2 regions of the Comamonas sp. FUJ_7 genome follow, and region 2 is predicted to be linked to the other one. Evidence: riboswitches for the same ligand, from Rfam matches in the RefSeq annotation. Region 2 holds a riboswitch; the other holds the start of a gene.

Evidence for each region. Region 2 has a riboswitch for cobalamin ahead of AC2I9W_RS00650 (TonB-dependent receptor domain-containing protein). Riboswitches for the same ligand answer to the same signal wherever they lie in the genome.
Region 1: it holds a riboswitch for cobalamin, as region 2 does, so the genes downstream of both, AC2I9W_RS04880 (TonB-dependent receptor domain-containing protein) here and AC2I9W_RS00650 (TonB-dependent receptor domain-containing protein) in region 2, are expected to answer to the same signal.

What each region holds. Positions count from the first base shown of each region.
Region 1 covers NZ_JBXXZI010000002.1:245,366-253,025, forward strand. The annotation lists gene AC2I9W_RS04865 (lipocalin-like domain-containing protein) at 1-657, opposite strand, end outside; gene AC2I9W_RS04870 (VOC family protein) at 720-1,160, opposite strand; gene AC2I9W_RS04875 (ABC transporter permease) at 1,262-3,943, opposite strand; cobalamin riboswitch at 4,005-4,230, shown strand; gene AC2I9W_RS04880 (TonB-dependent receptor domain-containing protein) at 4,296-6,170, shown strand; gene AC2I9W_RS04885 (ABC transporter substrate-binding protein) at 6,155-7,003, shown strand; gene AC2I9W_RS04890 (ATP:cob(I)alamin adenosyltransferase) at 7,015-7,554, shown strand; gene AC2I9W_RS04895 (ABC transporter ATP-binding protein) at 7,551-7,660, opposite strand, start outside.
Region 2 covers NZ_JBXXZI010000001.1:128,405-136,064, forward strand. The annotation lists gene AC2I9W_RS00630 (sensor domain-containing protein) at 1-1,519, shown strand, start outside; gene AC2I9W_RS00635 (helix-turn-helix transcriptional regulator) at 1,695-2,942, shown strand; gene AC2I9W_RS00640 (cell division protein ZapA) at 3,286-3,669, opposite strand; gene AC2I9W_RS00645 (DUF904 domain-containing protein) at 3,712-3,921, opposite strand; cobalamin riboswitch at 4,164-4,403, shown strand; gene AC2I9W_RS00650 (TonB-dependent receptor domain-containing protein) at 4,474-6,378, shown strand; gene AC2I9W_RS00655 (cobyrinic acid a,c-diamide synthase CobB) at 6,383-7,660, shown strand, end outside.

The sequences.
Region 1 (7,660 bases), on a different contig from region 2:
AATGGAGCCTGTAACGGCAAGCTGAGGCTGGCTGTAGTAGTAGCTGGCCTGCTCTTCGCGTGGGCCTTTGCGTGAAAGACCATTCGAGCCCTGTAACAGCAATGGCTGGGTGCTATGAAATTGAAGATCAAGCGTGAAATCTTTGGCGGCGAGCCTGGCGCGGTAATGGCTGCCTGCATCTGCCGCTTTGCCCGCTAAATTTTCGCGCTTCAGATACCAGTCCTGGATGAAGACATGAGTGTCCTCTTCAGAGGCATCGGCCAGACCCATGCCTGCACGCGCCATGCGTTGGTCGTGGTGCAGCTTGCGGCCCTGTACATCGCAGAGCGCGGCATGGGCAAAGATCAGTTGCTTGGCGGCCAGTGGTGACTGCAGACTCTGCGTGCCTTCAACGCGGGAGCGAAAAAACGTGAGCTGAAAGCCCCAGGGGCGGTCTCCCGCTTGCAACTGTCCGGTGATGTACCACCACTCGGTCTGTAGGTCGGGGTGACTGCCGAAGTCACGCGGAAATTGCAGCGTTTTGACAGGCAGAGCCATGGCTGAATGGGGCAGGGCCAAGTTGCTCAAGCCAAGACCAGCCGCAGCCAGTGCGTGCAGAGACATCCGGCGCGAGATGGTTGCATTAGCAGGTGCGAAATTGGCTGGCATCAGGGGCATTTGGCGCATGCCCCATTGTGACCGTTCAGGCTGCTGCGGTGACTTTATTGACTTGCTCTGTATCAGCCAATATCGAGCAACGGAACAATCACCATCCAACTGACGCCAAAGCGGTCTGTCACCATGCCAAAGCTGCGGGCAAAAAAGGTCTCACCCAGTGGCATCTGCACCTTACCGCCTTCGCCAATGGCTGCAAAAATGCGGTGGGCTTCATTTTCATTCGGGGCAGTGATGGAGAGGGCAAAGCCTTTGAAGTCAGGCTTGCCGCCATTCATGCCGTCAGACGCCATGACTTGGGTCTCCCCAATCTGCATATTGGCGTGCATGATTTTTTCAGGGGCCATCTGACCCGGGCCACAGCCTTCCTGGGCCGATGATTCAGGCTGTGGGGGGGCATCTTTGCAGCGCATCAGCGCAGTGATTTCAGCGCCAAGGGCCGCTTGATAGAAATCCAGAGCCTCTTCACAGCGGCCATCAAAAAACAGATAGGACTGGACTTGCATACGCACCCCCTAGAGCTGAGTCAGATGATTTATTGTGCAGCGCCGCTGTTTGCTGTTGTGTGAAAAACTCTGCTGGGATTGCAGGTATAACGGTTGGGTATTTACCAGTCTTCTTTGACGGCAAGTACGGCGTCTGCACTGGCGGCCTTGCGCCCGGCCAGCCAGGCGGTAATGACGCCGGCGAGTATCACGGCTGCCGCAAGGCTCAACAGGCGCAGGGCAGGCAGGCGCAGCTCCATCGTCCAGTGAAAGCTCTGCGGATTGACTACATGCACCAGGATGACGGCCACACCCAGGCCTAGCAAGCTGCCAGCCATGGCGCCCATTGCCGTCCACGCCAGTCCTTCGGTGGCCACCACACTCAGTACATTGCGCTGTGTCAGGCCCAGGTGCGCCAGCAGACCAAACTCCTTGCGCCGCGCCAGTACCTGGGCGCTGAAGCTGGCTGCAATGCCGAACAAACCAATGCCAATAGCCACGGCCTGCAGCCAGTAGGTCACGGCAAAGCTGCGGTCGAAAATGCGCAAAGAGCGCTCGCGCAGCGCGGCGCTGCTGACGAACTCCAGTGCTGGCGCAGGCCGCCCCGGCGTTGCAATGGCTTGTTCTATGGCAGCTTGCAGCTCGGCGGATGTGAGAGTGCTGTGCACCTGGGGCCAGGTGGCAATCTCGCTGATCTGCGCGGCATTGCCTGTATTGCCGGTGAGAGCCAGATAGTCCTGCCAGTCCAGTGCCACAGCGCCAAACTGGCGAACATAGTCGCGCCAGATAGATGCTATGTAAAACGTAGCTGCTTGCGCTTGATGGTCGTGCGCTTGAAGGCTAAAAGCCTTGGAAAGCAGCGGCCACTCATCTCCAGGCTTCAAGCCATAGAGCTGGGCCACGGCTTCGCTGATATGCACGGGAATGCCGCTGCGCGCTGAGGTTAGCGGGCCGTCGACCCATGGCAGTTGCATGGCCTGATCACCTTTGAGTGGGCGAATCAGCAGGCTGATGGCCGGGCGCTCAGGGCTCAGTACCAAGGTGCTGCTGCGCATGGCTTGTGCGCGCTCTATACCCGGTAACTGGCTGATGCGCTGTGCGGCGTCTGCAGGCAGCAGGGCTGCATCTGCGCGGCTTGAGCCACCGGCGGCGCGTACATAAAGAGGGGCGGGCAGCACGGCATCGAGCCACTCCATCATGCTGCCGCGAAAACTGGTGACCATGACTGTCAGCGCCACGGCCAGGCTCAGGCTGGCCACCACGCCGCCGACGGCCACGGTGGTGGCGTGGCGCATACGGCGTGCGCGCTCCAGTGCCAACATGACCAGCGGCTGGCGTGAGAGGCTTGAAGGGACCATGCCAAGCACGGCACCCAGCAGCCACGGCAGCGCCGCCATGCCGCCCAGCAGCAGCAAGCCCACGGCGATATAGGCGGTCAGTGGAATGCCCGCCACAGGCGGCATAAAGGCCAGTGCCACACTGGCTGTAAGCAGCAGCAAGGCGGGCCAGATATGCGGCGCTTTTTCATGGGCGCTGCCAAGGCCTTTGAGCGTGGCAGCCGGGGGCAAATCCATGGCAGTGCGTGCAGGCCACCATGCGCCAGCCAGCGTGGCGGCAATACCGAGCAGGCCGAAGACCACGGCCGCTATTGAGCTCCAGTGCAAATTGGGTTGAACCCCGGCAAAAAAGCCGCCGCCCAGATCGCCGCCCAGCACCTGCAGGGCCAGCCATGCTAGGCCACTGCCCAGAGCAATGCCGGCTAGGCTACCGATGATGCCCAGTGCCAGCGCCTCCAGCAGCACCAGTGCCATGCGCTGGCGTGGCGTGGCTCCTAAAACTGCCAGCAGCGCAAACTGCGGTGCGCGTTGCGCCACGCTGAGTGCCAGCACCGAGAACACCAGAAATGCCCCGGTGAACAAGGCCACCAGCGCCAGAACCGTCAGATTGACACGGTAGGCGCGTGACATCTCGCCCACGCGCTGCTGGTCGTCGCTGGGCTGCTGTATCAATATCTGCCTCTGCCAGTCTGGCAGCGCATGCAGGGCGGTGGTGACCTGACTGCGGCTGGCGCTGTCGGTCAGCAAGATGTCGATGCGGTCCAGCCTTTCAAAGTCAGCCAGCTTCTGCTGCAAGGCGGCAATGTCCATCACGGCCACGGGCGCGCCACTGGCTGCCACGGTGCCGGCAATGCGTAGCTGCTGCGGCTGACCATTGAGCAGCCAATTCAAGGGGGCGTTTGGGGCCTGATCGGGGCTTAGTTGCAGGGCTTGTAGAGCAGAGGCGTTGAGAAACACCGCATCAGGGGCGAACAAATCAAGCCGGTTGCCGCCTTCAAATAGGCGCGGCATCAGTGCCGGGGCGATGTGAGCAAGCTTGAGCGCATCGCTGCCCAGCACGCGTAGCGTGGTGCCGCGTGCAGCGCCCTTGGTGTTGCTGGCTGTGACTGCGCCTTCAGTGCTGCGTGCTGTGGCATCGCCCGAAGGAGCTGCGCTGGATGGCAGCAGGGCCGAGGTCTCCAGCCAGGGCACGGCGCTGGCCACGCCTTCGGCCTGTGCAGCCTGCGGGTACAGCGCCAGCGGCAAGCTGCCCTGCATGGCGTGCAACTGCAGATCGGGCTGGCCGTTGACACTGCGCACCGCACGCGAGAACTCATCAAGCGCAGATTGGTTGATGACATGCACTGCAAACCCCAGAGCCACGCCCAGCATGATGGCGATCAGCGCTGTAGCTGTACGCCACGGGTGCTGGCGCAGCTCTTGCCATGAAAAGCTGCTGAGCAGCAAAAACAAGGAGGTAGGAGTCATCAAAAACGGAGGCCGAAATTCTGCATCGGCCATTGGGTGCAGTGCTGGGTGGGACAGATCGCTAAAATAGCGCGCTTTGGTGCTCGCGGCGTTGTTCTGACGCAGCAGTTAAACGGGAAACATGGAGGTCTGCAATCACCGCAGGCTCAGCATGTACTGCCCCCGCAACAGTGAGTGCACAGGTGAAAACCACGCTGTCTATCGCAGCCACTGAAGCGCATTGCGCTTTGGGAAGGCCAGGCAGCGCGTGCATCAGTCTGGATACCGGCCAAACATGGGCCAGGGCTTGAAAAAGCCTCTGGTGTGGGACGCATCAGGCGGGGACGCCGGTGCCAACTGTTTGAGAACTTCTATGTCCAGCTCTATCTCCTTCGCTCAAGGCGATGCTGCCTTGCGTGCGTCTGCATCTGCTTTTTCTTCTTTTCGACTGACCTGGGTGGCGGCGGCTACTTTGTCTGCCTGTGCGTTGACTGCCCAGGCGCAGACAGAGCGGCAGATGGCCGAAACCGTGGTCACGGCCACGCGTATTCCGCAAAGCATGGACAGTATCACGGCCGATATGACCGTGATCGACAGCGAGCAGATCAGCCGTGCAGGCGCTGTAGGCGTGGCCGATGTACTGGCGCGTGTGCCTGGTGTTCAGATCAATCGCAATGGTGGTCCCGGCCAGGCGACCAGCGTGTATTTGCGCGGCATGAGCAATCAGCACTCCATTGTGTTTGTGGATGGCGTGCGTTACAGCACACAAGAAATGCAAGGCGGTGGCAACTGGGCATCCCTGCCTCTGGCACAGATCGAGCGTATCGAAGTGCTGCGCGGCCCTGCAGCTGCGGTATATGGCTCGGACGCCATGGGTGGAGTGATTCAGATCTTCACGCGCAAGGGACAGGAGGGTGCACCCTTGCCTTATGCGGAGCTGGGCTTTGGCAGCTATCGCAGCAGCAAAGCGGCTGCAGGCCTGACAGGTGGTGCGAATGGCTTGACCTATGCCTTTAATCTGGCCGATGAGCGCAGCCGCGGCTGGGATGTTGTCACGCCTTACGGCTTAAATAATACGGACAAGGATGGTTACTCCAATAGCTCCGCCAGCGTAAACCTGGGCTACAAGGCGGGCATTCATGCGCTGGATGGCAGCTTGCGCTACAACCGCCTGAAGTCTCACTATGACCAGAGCCCGGCGCCTTTTGACGATTACGACACGGTAGAAACCACCACAGCCAGCCTGAAATGGGGCGCGCAATGGAACGAGATGTACCGCAGCGTGGTGCAGCTCTCCCATACCGAGATGGATACTGAGCGCCGTACCAGCTCCCCCGAGTCGGCCAAGGGCAAAAGTGATGGCCTGCTGTGGCAGAACATCTTTACGCTGGGTGCCAACCGCTTCAATGTGGACTACGAGCGCAATGAAGATTCGCTGGATACCCGTTACGCTTGGACTCAGAACACTGACAGCAAGCGAGTACAGAACGCCTTGGCTCTGGGCTGGAACTACAGTTCGGGCGCACACAGCCTCAATGCCCATGTGCGTCACGATGAGGTGAAAGACCAAAAAAGCAAGACCACGGGTGGTCTGGGCTATGGTCTGCAAATCAACGATCAGTTGCGCTGGGTGGCGTCGGCAGGAACCGCTTTTCGCACACCAACCCTGTACGAGCGCTTTACTGGCCAGGCTGCTGCAGATCTACGACCCGAAAGCAGCCGCAATATAGAAACTGGTTTGCACTTCGAACAGGGCTCTAACACGCTTTCAGCCGTGATATACCAAAATCGCGTGCATGACCAAATTGCGTGGGACTCTTCCTGCTACTGTTATAGCAATTGGCAAAGTGTGAATATCAAGGGCCTGACCTTGTCCGGCAGCACTCGTCTTTCCGGCTGGAACCTGGGCGGATCGCTGGACATGATGCAGCCCATCAACCGCGAAAACGGCAAGCTGCTGCCTTATCGCTCCAAGCGCATGCTCAAGCTGTACGCAGACACCCAGGTCAATGCCTGGGTGCTGGGTGCGGAGGCACAGCTCTATAGCCAGCGTCAGGTGGATGTGGCCAATACCCAGCAGCTGGGTGGCTACAGTCTCTTCAACCTGTATGCCGAATATGCGGTCAACAAGCAGTGGAGTGTGCTGGCGCGGCTGAATAACCTGACCGACAAGGATTACCAGCCCAGCAAGGGTTATGCCAATGCAGGTCGCAACTTCTTTGTCAGCGTGAAGTGGACTCCTCGCTAAAGCGGTGGTTGCTGGCGGCAGCAGCTCTGTGCTGGGCAGGCGTGGCGCAGGCCGCGCCGCCTCTGCGCATCATCTCCTTGCTGCCGTCAGCTACAGAGACTGTTTGTGCGCTGGGCGCTTGTGATCGGCTGGTGGGGGTTGACGAGTTCTCGCAAGATCCACCGCAGGTGCGCAGCCTGCCCCAACTGGGCAAGACCTGGCAGCCGGATATGGAGCGCATCGTGGCTCTCAGGCCTGATCTGGTACTGCTGGGACGGGTGGATGGCGTGATAGCTCGTTTGCAGGCCGCCAGGATTTCATATCTGGTGGCCGATGCCGCCACGATCGAGCAGGTGCAGGCGGTGATGCATAAGGTGGATGAAGCACTGGAGACCGGGCAAGCGCTGGCCGTATGGCAACAGATGCAGCACCGACTGGAGACTGTCGTCGCCCCTGTCAAGGCGCGTCATCAGATCAAGGAGCCGCGTGTCTATCTGGAAGTTGACCCCGCCATGTATGCCGCAGGCCCACGCTCCTTCATGGGGCAGCTGCTGGGCCATCTGGGGGTGCGCAACATCACACCGGATGCAGCCAGCCCATTCATTCGACTATCGCCAGAGTTTGTGCTGCGCGCAGATCCTGACCTCATCATCTTGGCGCATCACGGCAGCAGCTTGCGCAAGCTCGAAGACAGGCCCGGTTGGCAGAAGATGCGAGCCGTACAGCCCGGGCAAAAGCAGCACCGTGTCTGTCAGTTGACGGCGGAGGAGGGACGCACTGTGACCCGCCCCGGCCCTCGACTAGATGAAGCAGCCACCATTTTTGCCGCCTGCTTGCGGCGACTCGATTTTTGATTGTTCAATCCATGAAGCTCAGCAAAAACTTTGACGAAGTCTGCTATCCCTTTATCTGTGAGATCTCCTACCTCTGTGACTTTGAAGTGACCACCGATGAGCTGTGCGGGTTGATTGGCAGCGCGCTGGAGTCAACGCCAGCTGAGTTTGCCGATCTGCGCGAAGACCTGGATCGCATACAGCCGCTGGCTTTTCATATCAATGGCTCGATTCGCGGCAAGCTGGCAGTAGATGAGGCAGATCTGGATTGGCTCAAGCAGCGCCTTGACTATTACCGCGAGCAGGCCGGAGAGCGCTTTCATGCCTTTGTGCTGCCGCGAGGTGCCGCCCCTGTGCCGCAGCTGCATCAGGCGCGCTCTGCGGCCAAGAAAGCCATTCGTTGCATGGTGCGAGTGGAGCAGGAGGGGTGCGAGATTCCTGAGATCCTGCCGCGCATGTGCAATGTGTTGTGCAATCTGTTCTTTGCGATGACGCTGACGGTCAATCAACGCCGAGGCGTGGAGGAAGTGCCTTTCGTCAGCAAGAGCTACAAGGTGCGCGACCCGCGCTAGGCGCGTTCCTCATGCATGCCGCTGGCCGTCAACCGCAGCACGCGGTCGGCGCGCCTGGCGGCTTCAGTGGAGTGGGTGACAAGCACCAAGGCCGTGCCTTGCTCGC
Region 2 (7,660 bases):
CTTTTGGGAGGGCAATCTCTGGCTCAAGCAAAGTGAGGGCCAGCGCTGTGCTGTCTGGCTTTCCTGGGTTGCCTTGCGAGATGGCTATGGTCGCTTGATGCAAAGCATAGGCTTCATGCGTGATATGACGATGCAACGCAGTGCCCAGCAGCAGATTGAGCAATTGGCGTACAGCGATGCTTTGACGGGGCTGCCTAATCGGCAGCATCTGAGTCGTCATGTGCAGACCGTAATTGCTGCAGCCCGCTTCAGTTCCCAGCCTTTCAGTATTTTGTTTTTGGATCTTGATCGCTTCAAGATCATCAATGACTCTTTGGGTCATGATTTTGGCGATAGGGTGCTGAAGCTGGTGGCTCAACGACTGAGTGCACTGCTGCGGCCTGCCGACATACTTTGCCGCCAAGGCGGTGATGAGTTCGTTATCTATCTGAGTGGCTGCACGGGGGAAGGAGCTTCTGCGGTAGCCGCTCGTATTTTGGAGGAGATGCGTCAGCCGCTCATGCTGGACGGACTAGGATTTTCCGTGCAGTGCAGCATCGGTGCCGCTCAGTTCCCGGCGGATGGGTTGACATTGGATGAGTTGATTCGCCAGGCTGACATTGCCATGTATCGAGTCAAGGAGCGTGGGCGCGGCAACTTCAGCTTTTATCAGCCTCAGATGAGCGCGGGCCTGCTCTCGCGCATGAAGCTGGAGCACTCCATGCGACAAGCCTTGAGCAAGGGGCATATGGCAGTGCATTTCCAGCCCCAGGTGCATATCCGCTCGGGCCGAATTGTGGCTGCAGAAGCGCTGTTGCGCTGGACAGATCCTGAACTAGGTGTCATATCACCTGCTGCTTTTATCCCTTTGGCGGAAGAGTCTGGCTATGTGGTGGCGCTTGATGCCTGGGTGTTGGAGCAATCTGTACAGGAGGCAGCCCGCTGGCAGGCCGCGGGGACGCCTGTCAAGGTCTCGGTCAATGTCTCGGCACTGGAGTTCCGACAGCCTGATTTTGTAGACCGCTTGACCCGTGTTCTCAAAGACAGCGGTTTACCGGCCCGATGGCTGGAGCTTGAGTTGACGGAGAGCATTTTGTTGCAGGAGGCGCAGGAAATGGCGCAGCGAGTGCACCAAATTGCGGAGCTTGGTGTGAGCTTGGTGATCGACGACTTTGGCACAGGCTATTCAAGTTTGGCTTACCTCAAGAAGCTGCCGATCTCAAAGATCAAGATTGACCAAAGCTTTGTGCGTGGCTTGCCGCATGATGCCGGGGACAAGGCGATTGTGGGAGCCATTATCAGCATGGGGCAGGCGTTAGGTGTGGAGCTTGTGGCTGAAGGGGTGGAGACGCAAGAGCAATGCCTCGCAATTGATCAAATGAAAGGAGACTATTTCCAGGGCTACCTGTGTTCGCCGGCCTTGCCTGCAGATCAATTCAGGAGACGGCTTGAGCAGGGCGCGTCGCAGAGTAGACCGCAGTGGCAGTCGTACGACTTAGGTGAGGATGAGGGGAATACCCGCATCTCCGGCTTGCAATAAGCACTCGGGGCTCTCATCTTCCAAGTCTTTATCGTCTGAGTTGACGATGTGTGATCGCTGCGAATGCAGAACAATCCGTTTATTTCCAAGCTGAAGTTTGGACGCGGGGTGTTGAGCTGCTGTGAGCGTGCTCGGAGTTGAGCAGCTTGATGGGCCGGATTTTTTGAGAGAGCAAATGCCCAAAAGCGATTACGCAACTTTTGACTTCTATAGCTATCTTGGAACCCCTGTGGAGGCGGCTAACCGCTTCCATGTGCTTGGGGGATCTGAGTCTGTTTGCCCTAAGGCACTAGAAGGTGATGCAGTCATTAGTACTGAGAGCTTGAGTCAGCTGATTTCTGCCTTGTATGAAACAGCGATAGATCCTCAGGAATGGAAGCTCTTTCTCGAACTTTTGCGCTCCCATGCGGCAGGTAACTTTGCCTCTCTTGTTGTAAGAGATCCCAATGGCGAGAATCTCGGCTGGGTCATTTCCGCGACAGGTAGTCGTGCGGAGGTCATGCCCTATGACCCATATGCCCAATGGAGCCCTTTTGTGGGGATTGCCAAGGATAGCGTTGTCACCTTGCTGGATGTGATGACGGAGGCTGAATGGCATGCCTGTCGCTACTACACAGAGTGGTGTAAGGGTGTGGGGATTGAGCACATACTGGCAGTTGATGTTTCCACCGATAACGGTTGCTCCTATGGTTTGCGTATCACTAGGGCAGGCACTACTGGTGCCTTTGAGCAGAGGCAGCGTGATCTCGTGCGGATGCTGGTGCCTCATCTCAAGAGAGTGTTGAACCTGCAACTGAACCTGCACCGAGACCGGCAGGTCATATCGCTGTACGGGCGAGCCACTGCCCAGCTGATGATGGGGGTGGTGATTCTTGATCAGAATGGGAGGATGATTGAGGCCAATCCTGCCGCGAAAACGATCTTGAATGTAGGTGACGGAATCAGAATCAATAACGGTGCACTTGAGGCCGTTTATGCCAATGACAATCGCAAGCTGCAGCGCCTCATTCGCGATGCGCTGCTTTCTCCCAGAATGGCTCGTACCTCAATGATGGAAGGTATGTCCATCACTCGCCAGTCAGGTCAGTTGAACTGGGGAGTGGTGGTGCAGAGTATTTCCCCTGATGAGTGGACGGAGGGCAAACAGCGTCCCAGTGTCGCGGTTTTTCTACGCGACACAACGGGCAAGGCCGATCCTCCAGTCAAGCTCACGCAGCAACTTTTTCATCTGACTCCTGCAGAAACGGCCGTAGCTACACATTTGAGCAATGGGATGTCTTTGGAGGAGGCTGCAGAGGCCTTGGGTATCAAGCCCAATACGGCAAGAGCTCACTTGCGCTCTATCTTTTCGAAGACGGGGGTGCGCAGGCAAACAGAGTTGGTGCGCCTGTTCCTCAATAGCGTGGCATGGCTGGGGAACTGATGGCCCAGCCGAGGGAGAATAAAAAAAGATCCGCAGAGCGGATCTTTCAAGGTGGGTAGTTGCTTGTTTCCAGCAGTAATGAAGCAAGCAACAAAAAATAGGTGTCTGCAAATGCCGCCGGTTCGTCATCCTGAACCGGAGGTTCAGGTGGGCAAGAGCAACCTATCGTTGGGTTCATCTGACGCGAGACGATCACGCTCAATAGGTGATGTATCAAGCCCGTGCTCAATGAGCATTGGTTCAAGGAAATATAAAAACCGGCAGATTTGCAGACGTTCTCATTTTAACGTCTGCTCAGGTGCCTTGTGCACTCAAATGCCATTGAGTCATTCGGGTGAAGCGCTTAAAGAAGGCGGGTGTCTGACTCTAGGACTTCGTCCAGCTTGAGCATCAATTGTGCCGCCAGAGTTTCCTGACGTTGCTGCTCGGCATGGAGGGCTTGGGCAGCTTCGGCATCGACTTCAGGTGGCTGCTGTGTCAGGTGGTGCATTTCTGCCTCGGCGCTAGCCGTGTGAGCCTGTTGTGCATCGCGGTCAAGAACATCAAAAGCCATGTTCAAAGCGGCCAGGACGGCCACGCGTTCGCGCGATCGAACTTTGCCGCTGTCACGAATGCGGGTCATGGCCTCGTCCACGCGGTGGGCAGCTTCTTGCACGCGTTCTTCTTGACCATCGGGGCAGGTCAGCACATAGCTTTGCTGCATGATTTGCACATCAATCTGCTTCATGGGCGTCAGTGGCGGGTCTGGTTATGGGTGAAAGTGACGAGGTCACTCGCCCTGGTTGGCGGGCAGGCGTTCGATCAGTGCATCAACGCGAGCGCGCGCAGCCTGCAGGCGCAGACGCAGCAAATCGCGCTCTTGTGTGAGAGCAATGACCTGATCGGTAAGCAGGGTGTTGGTGCGCTGCAGTTCCTCGTGGCGCACCAGCAGACGCTCAACACGCTCGGCAATGAGATCAATAGAGGGCTGGGTGGTCATAGACTCTGCCATTGTAGGTCTTGCAGTCTGGGCATGGATGTAAATATGCAGGCAAATTTGGCTGTTTGTGCCGAGGAATCGCCTTGCTTGAGCAGTGCAGTTGGGAACTTGCTGGTCTCTTTCAAAATCGTAGCGCTATACGCAGGCGCTGTCTGCCCCAAGATGCTGTTTAAAGTAAAAAATCGTCACCTGAACGGCAGATAATTTAGTTCGATCGAACGATGGAGGGGCCGACAGGCTTATTACAATGCGCAGCTGTTGGTGCTCGAGGCTGCTCTTCTGCGGTCTCAGTTCAACGGGAAGCAGGGAGGAGCTGGCCAGAACACTGGCCTCTCCGAGCCTGCGCTGCCCCCGCAACGGTCGGCGAATGGAGTGCCGAGCATTCCACCTTTTCCCTCATAGCCACTGGCGCTCAGCGCTGGGAAGGCTGGTAAGAGGATGATTCGCCTAGCCCGGATACCGGCCAACATGGGTGTGTCTGCATCAAGTGCAGGCACTGTTTGCTCATTGTCGGCGGGTAGGCTGGCAGGAGCGTGTTCAGGTTCGCTTTCCATGAGTTCGCATTATTCGTCTCTGTGCGCCGCACAGCAGGCTTCGCGCGTGTGCGCATCTTTCCCCTCGGTTTTTCGTCCCACCGTTTTGGCATCGCTGCTGACCATGGCATCGCTGGCACAAGCGCAGCAAGTGGCATTGGCAGACTCCGTGCATCTGCAAGAAACCGTGGTCACGGCCAATCGCATTGAGCAGCCACTGTCTGACCTGGTGGCCGATATGTCTATCGTGGACAGAGAAACCATTGAAGCCGCAGGCGCAGTTGGCATTGCCGATGTGCTGACCCGTCTGCCAGGTGTGCAGATGGTGCGCAACGGAGGGGCAGGCTCTACGACCAGTATTTATCTGCGCGGTGCAGAGACGCGCTTTACGGCGGTCTACATTGACGGCGTACGCATGGACTCGCAGTCCACCGGCGGAGCTTCCTGGCAGGATATTCCGTTGGAGGCGATAGACCGCATCGAAGTGCTGCGCGGCCCGGCTGCTGCGGTCTATGGCTCTGACGCGATTGGCGGAGTGGTGCAGATCTTCACCAAAAAGGGGGAGGGCAAGGCCAAGCCTTATGTGGGCTTGGGCTGGGGAAGCCGTGGCACGGTCAAGGCACAGGCGGGAGTCAGTGGAGCCGAAGGGGGCTGGGACTACAGCTTGGGTGTCTCTCATGCCAGCAGCAATGGCTTTAACGCCAGAACCACGGCAACGGCCAACCCCGATGCCGATGGCTATCGCAATAATGCCTTCAATGCACGCATGGGCTATCAGATCAATAAGGCCCACCGTGTGGAAGCGACGGCGCTGACCAGCTACATGAATGCGGGGTATGACACCAGCGCAGCCGATGACCGCAGCATCTACAAGATGAGTGCCGTAGGCATGAGCTGGCTGGCCAAGTGGAGCGATGTCTACAGCAGCCGTTTGCAGTACACGCAGTCGCGTGACTTTTATCAGACTAAACCCAGTCCTTACGAAACCGATACGCGCCTGCACAGCTATCTCTTTCACAATGAGTGGAAGCTGGGTGCGCAGACGGTGACGGCAGCACTGGAGCGCCGTGAAGACAAGCTGGTCAACAGCGGACTGGACACGGGCACCCGTGAGCGTTCGCAAAACGCCCTGGCACTGGGCTATGGCCTGCATCAAGGGCAACACACGCTGCAGCTCAATGCGCGCCATGATCGCGACAGCGAGTTTGGTGGGCACACGACCGGCAGCGCCGCGTATGGCTATGAATTCATGCCGAACTGGCGTGCCACGGCTTCGGCCGGAACCGCCTTCCGTGCACCTACGCTGTATCAGCGTTTTAGCCAGTATGGCGATGCTGCACTGCAACCTGAAAAAGGCCGTAACGTGGAGCTGGGCCTGAAGTGGGGCAAGGGCAGCGATAGTTTCTCGGCCACTATTTATCGCAACAACGTCAGCAACCTGATCAACTATGTGGGTGGCAAAGGCACTTGCTCCAGTGTGGCGCTGTCTGGCCCCAAGGGCGGTTGCTATGCCAACGTGGCCAAGGCCCGTTATGAAGGCATCACGCTGGCGGCAACCACCCGTCTGGGGAGCGTGAACCTGCAAGGCTCGGTGGACTTCCAGAATCCGCGCGATACCGACAAGGACTTGCAGCTGGCACGCCGCGCCAAGCGCTACGCCAACCTGTCAGCCGACACCATGGTGGCAGGCTGGAAGCTGGGTGCTGAGATGCAGACGGCGGGCAAGCGCTTTGATGATGGGGCCAACAAGAACGTGCTGGGCGGCTACACGCTCTGGAATCTGAGTGCCCAAAAGCAGCTCACGCGAGAGTGGAGCCTGGTGGCGCGTATCAACAACCTGGCTGACAAGCGCTATGAGCTGGCCAGAACCTATGCCACCGAAGGTCGCAATGGCTACATCGGTGTGAAGTGGGAGGCTCGCTGACGCCATGACTACCACCGCAATGCATGAAGCAGGTGCGCGTTGCCCGGCGCTGCTCATCAGTTCTACGGCCTCGGGCCAGGGCAAGACCACGCTGACCGCGGCTTTGGCCAGACTGCATGCCCGCCAGGGACGCAAGGTCCGTGTGTTCAAGTGCGGGCCAGACTTTCTGGATCCGTATTGGCATGAGCTGGCCAGCGGATCGCCCGTGCATTCGGTGGATTTGTGGATGACGGGCGAGACCGATGTGCGCCAGCGCCTGCATCAGGCAGCGCAAGAGGCCGACCTGATCTTGGTCGAGGGCGTCATGGGCCTGTTCGATGGCAGTCCCAGTGCAGCTGATCTGGCGCAGTTGCTGGACTTGCCCGTGCTGGCGGTGCTGGATGCATCGGCCATGGCGGGCACCTTCGGGGCGCTGGCCTATGGCTTGCAGCATTACCAAAGTGGCTTGCGCTGGGCCGGCATGTTGGCCAATCGGGTTGCCACGGCTCATCATGCCGATCTGCTCCAGCAAGGCTTGCGTGACCCCGCTTTGTGGCTGGGCGCCATGCCCGGCGTGCAATTGGGCGCGCCCGTTGCCAAAGCCAAGCAGGCAGCCTTGCTGCCGGAGCGCCACCTGGGCCTGATTGCAGCGCATGAACTCGGCGATGCCATGCAGCGTCTGGATGCCGTAGCCGATGCACTCGCTCAGACCCCGCTGGGCCAGCGCCCGTGGCTGGCGCAAGACGGCCAGCCGAGCTGGCAAGACTGGTGTGTAAACTTTGCAGGGCCTGCCCAGGCAGGGGCGCAAAGCAAGCCCCCGCTACCGCCTTTGCTGGAGGGAAAGCGCATTGCCATTGCGCGTGATGCTGCTTTTTCTTTTATTTACCCGGCCAACCTGGACTGCCTGCGCGCCATGGGGGCCGAGTTGTGCTTTTTCTCGCCGCTGGCGGGAGAAGCGCTACCGCCTTGCGATGCACTCTGGCTGCCCGGTGGCTACCCTGAGCTGCATGCCCCGGCCTTGCACGCAAACCAGCGCTTGCGAGGCGATATTGCGGCCCATGTGGCGCAAGCCAAGCCCGTCTGGGCCGAATGTGGCGGGATGCTGGCCTTGTGCGATGGCGTCACGGCGCTTGATGGCAGCACGAAGCCCATGTGGGGCCTGCTGCCCGCACAGGTCATCATGCAAAGTCGTCTGGGAGGGCTGGGCATGCAGCAACTGGTGCTTGGTGAAGGCGTGTTGCGTGGCCATACCTTTCATTACACGCGGCTGGAGACGGCCATGCCTGTGCTGACCCGCAGCAGC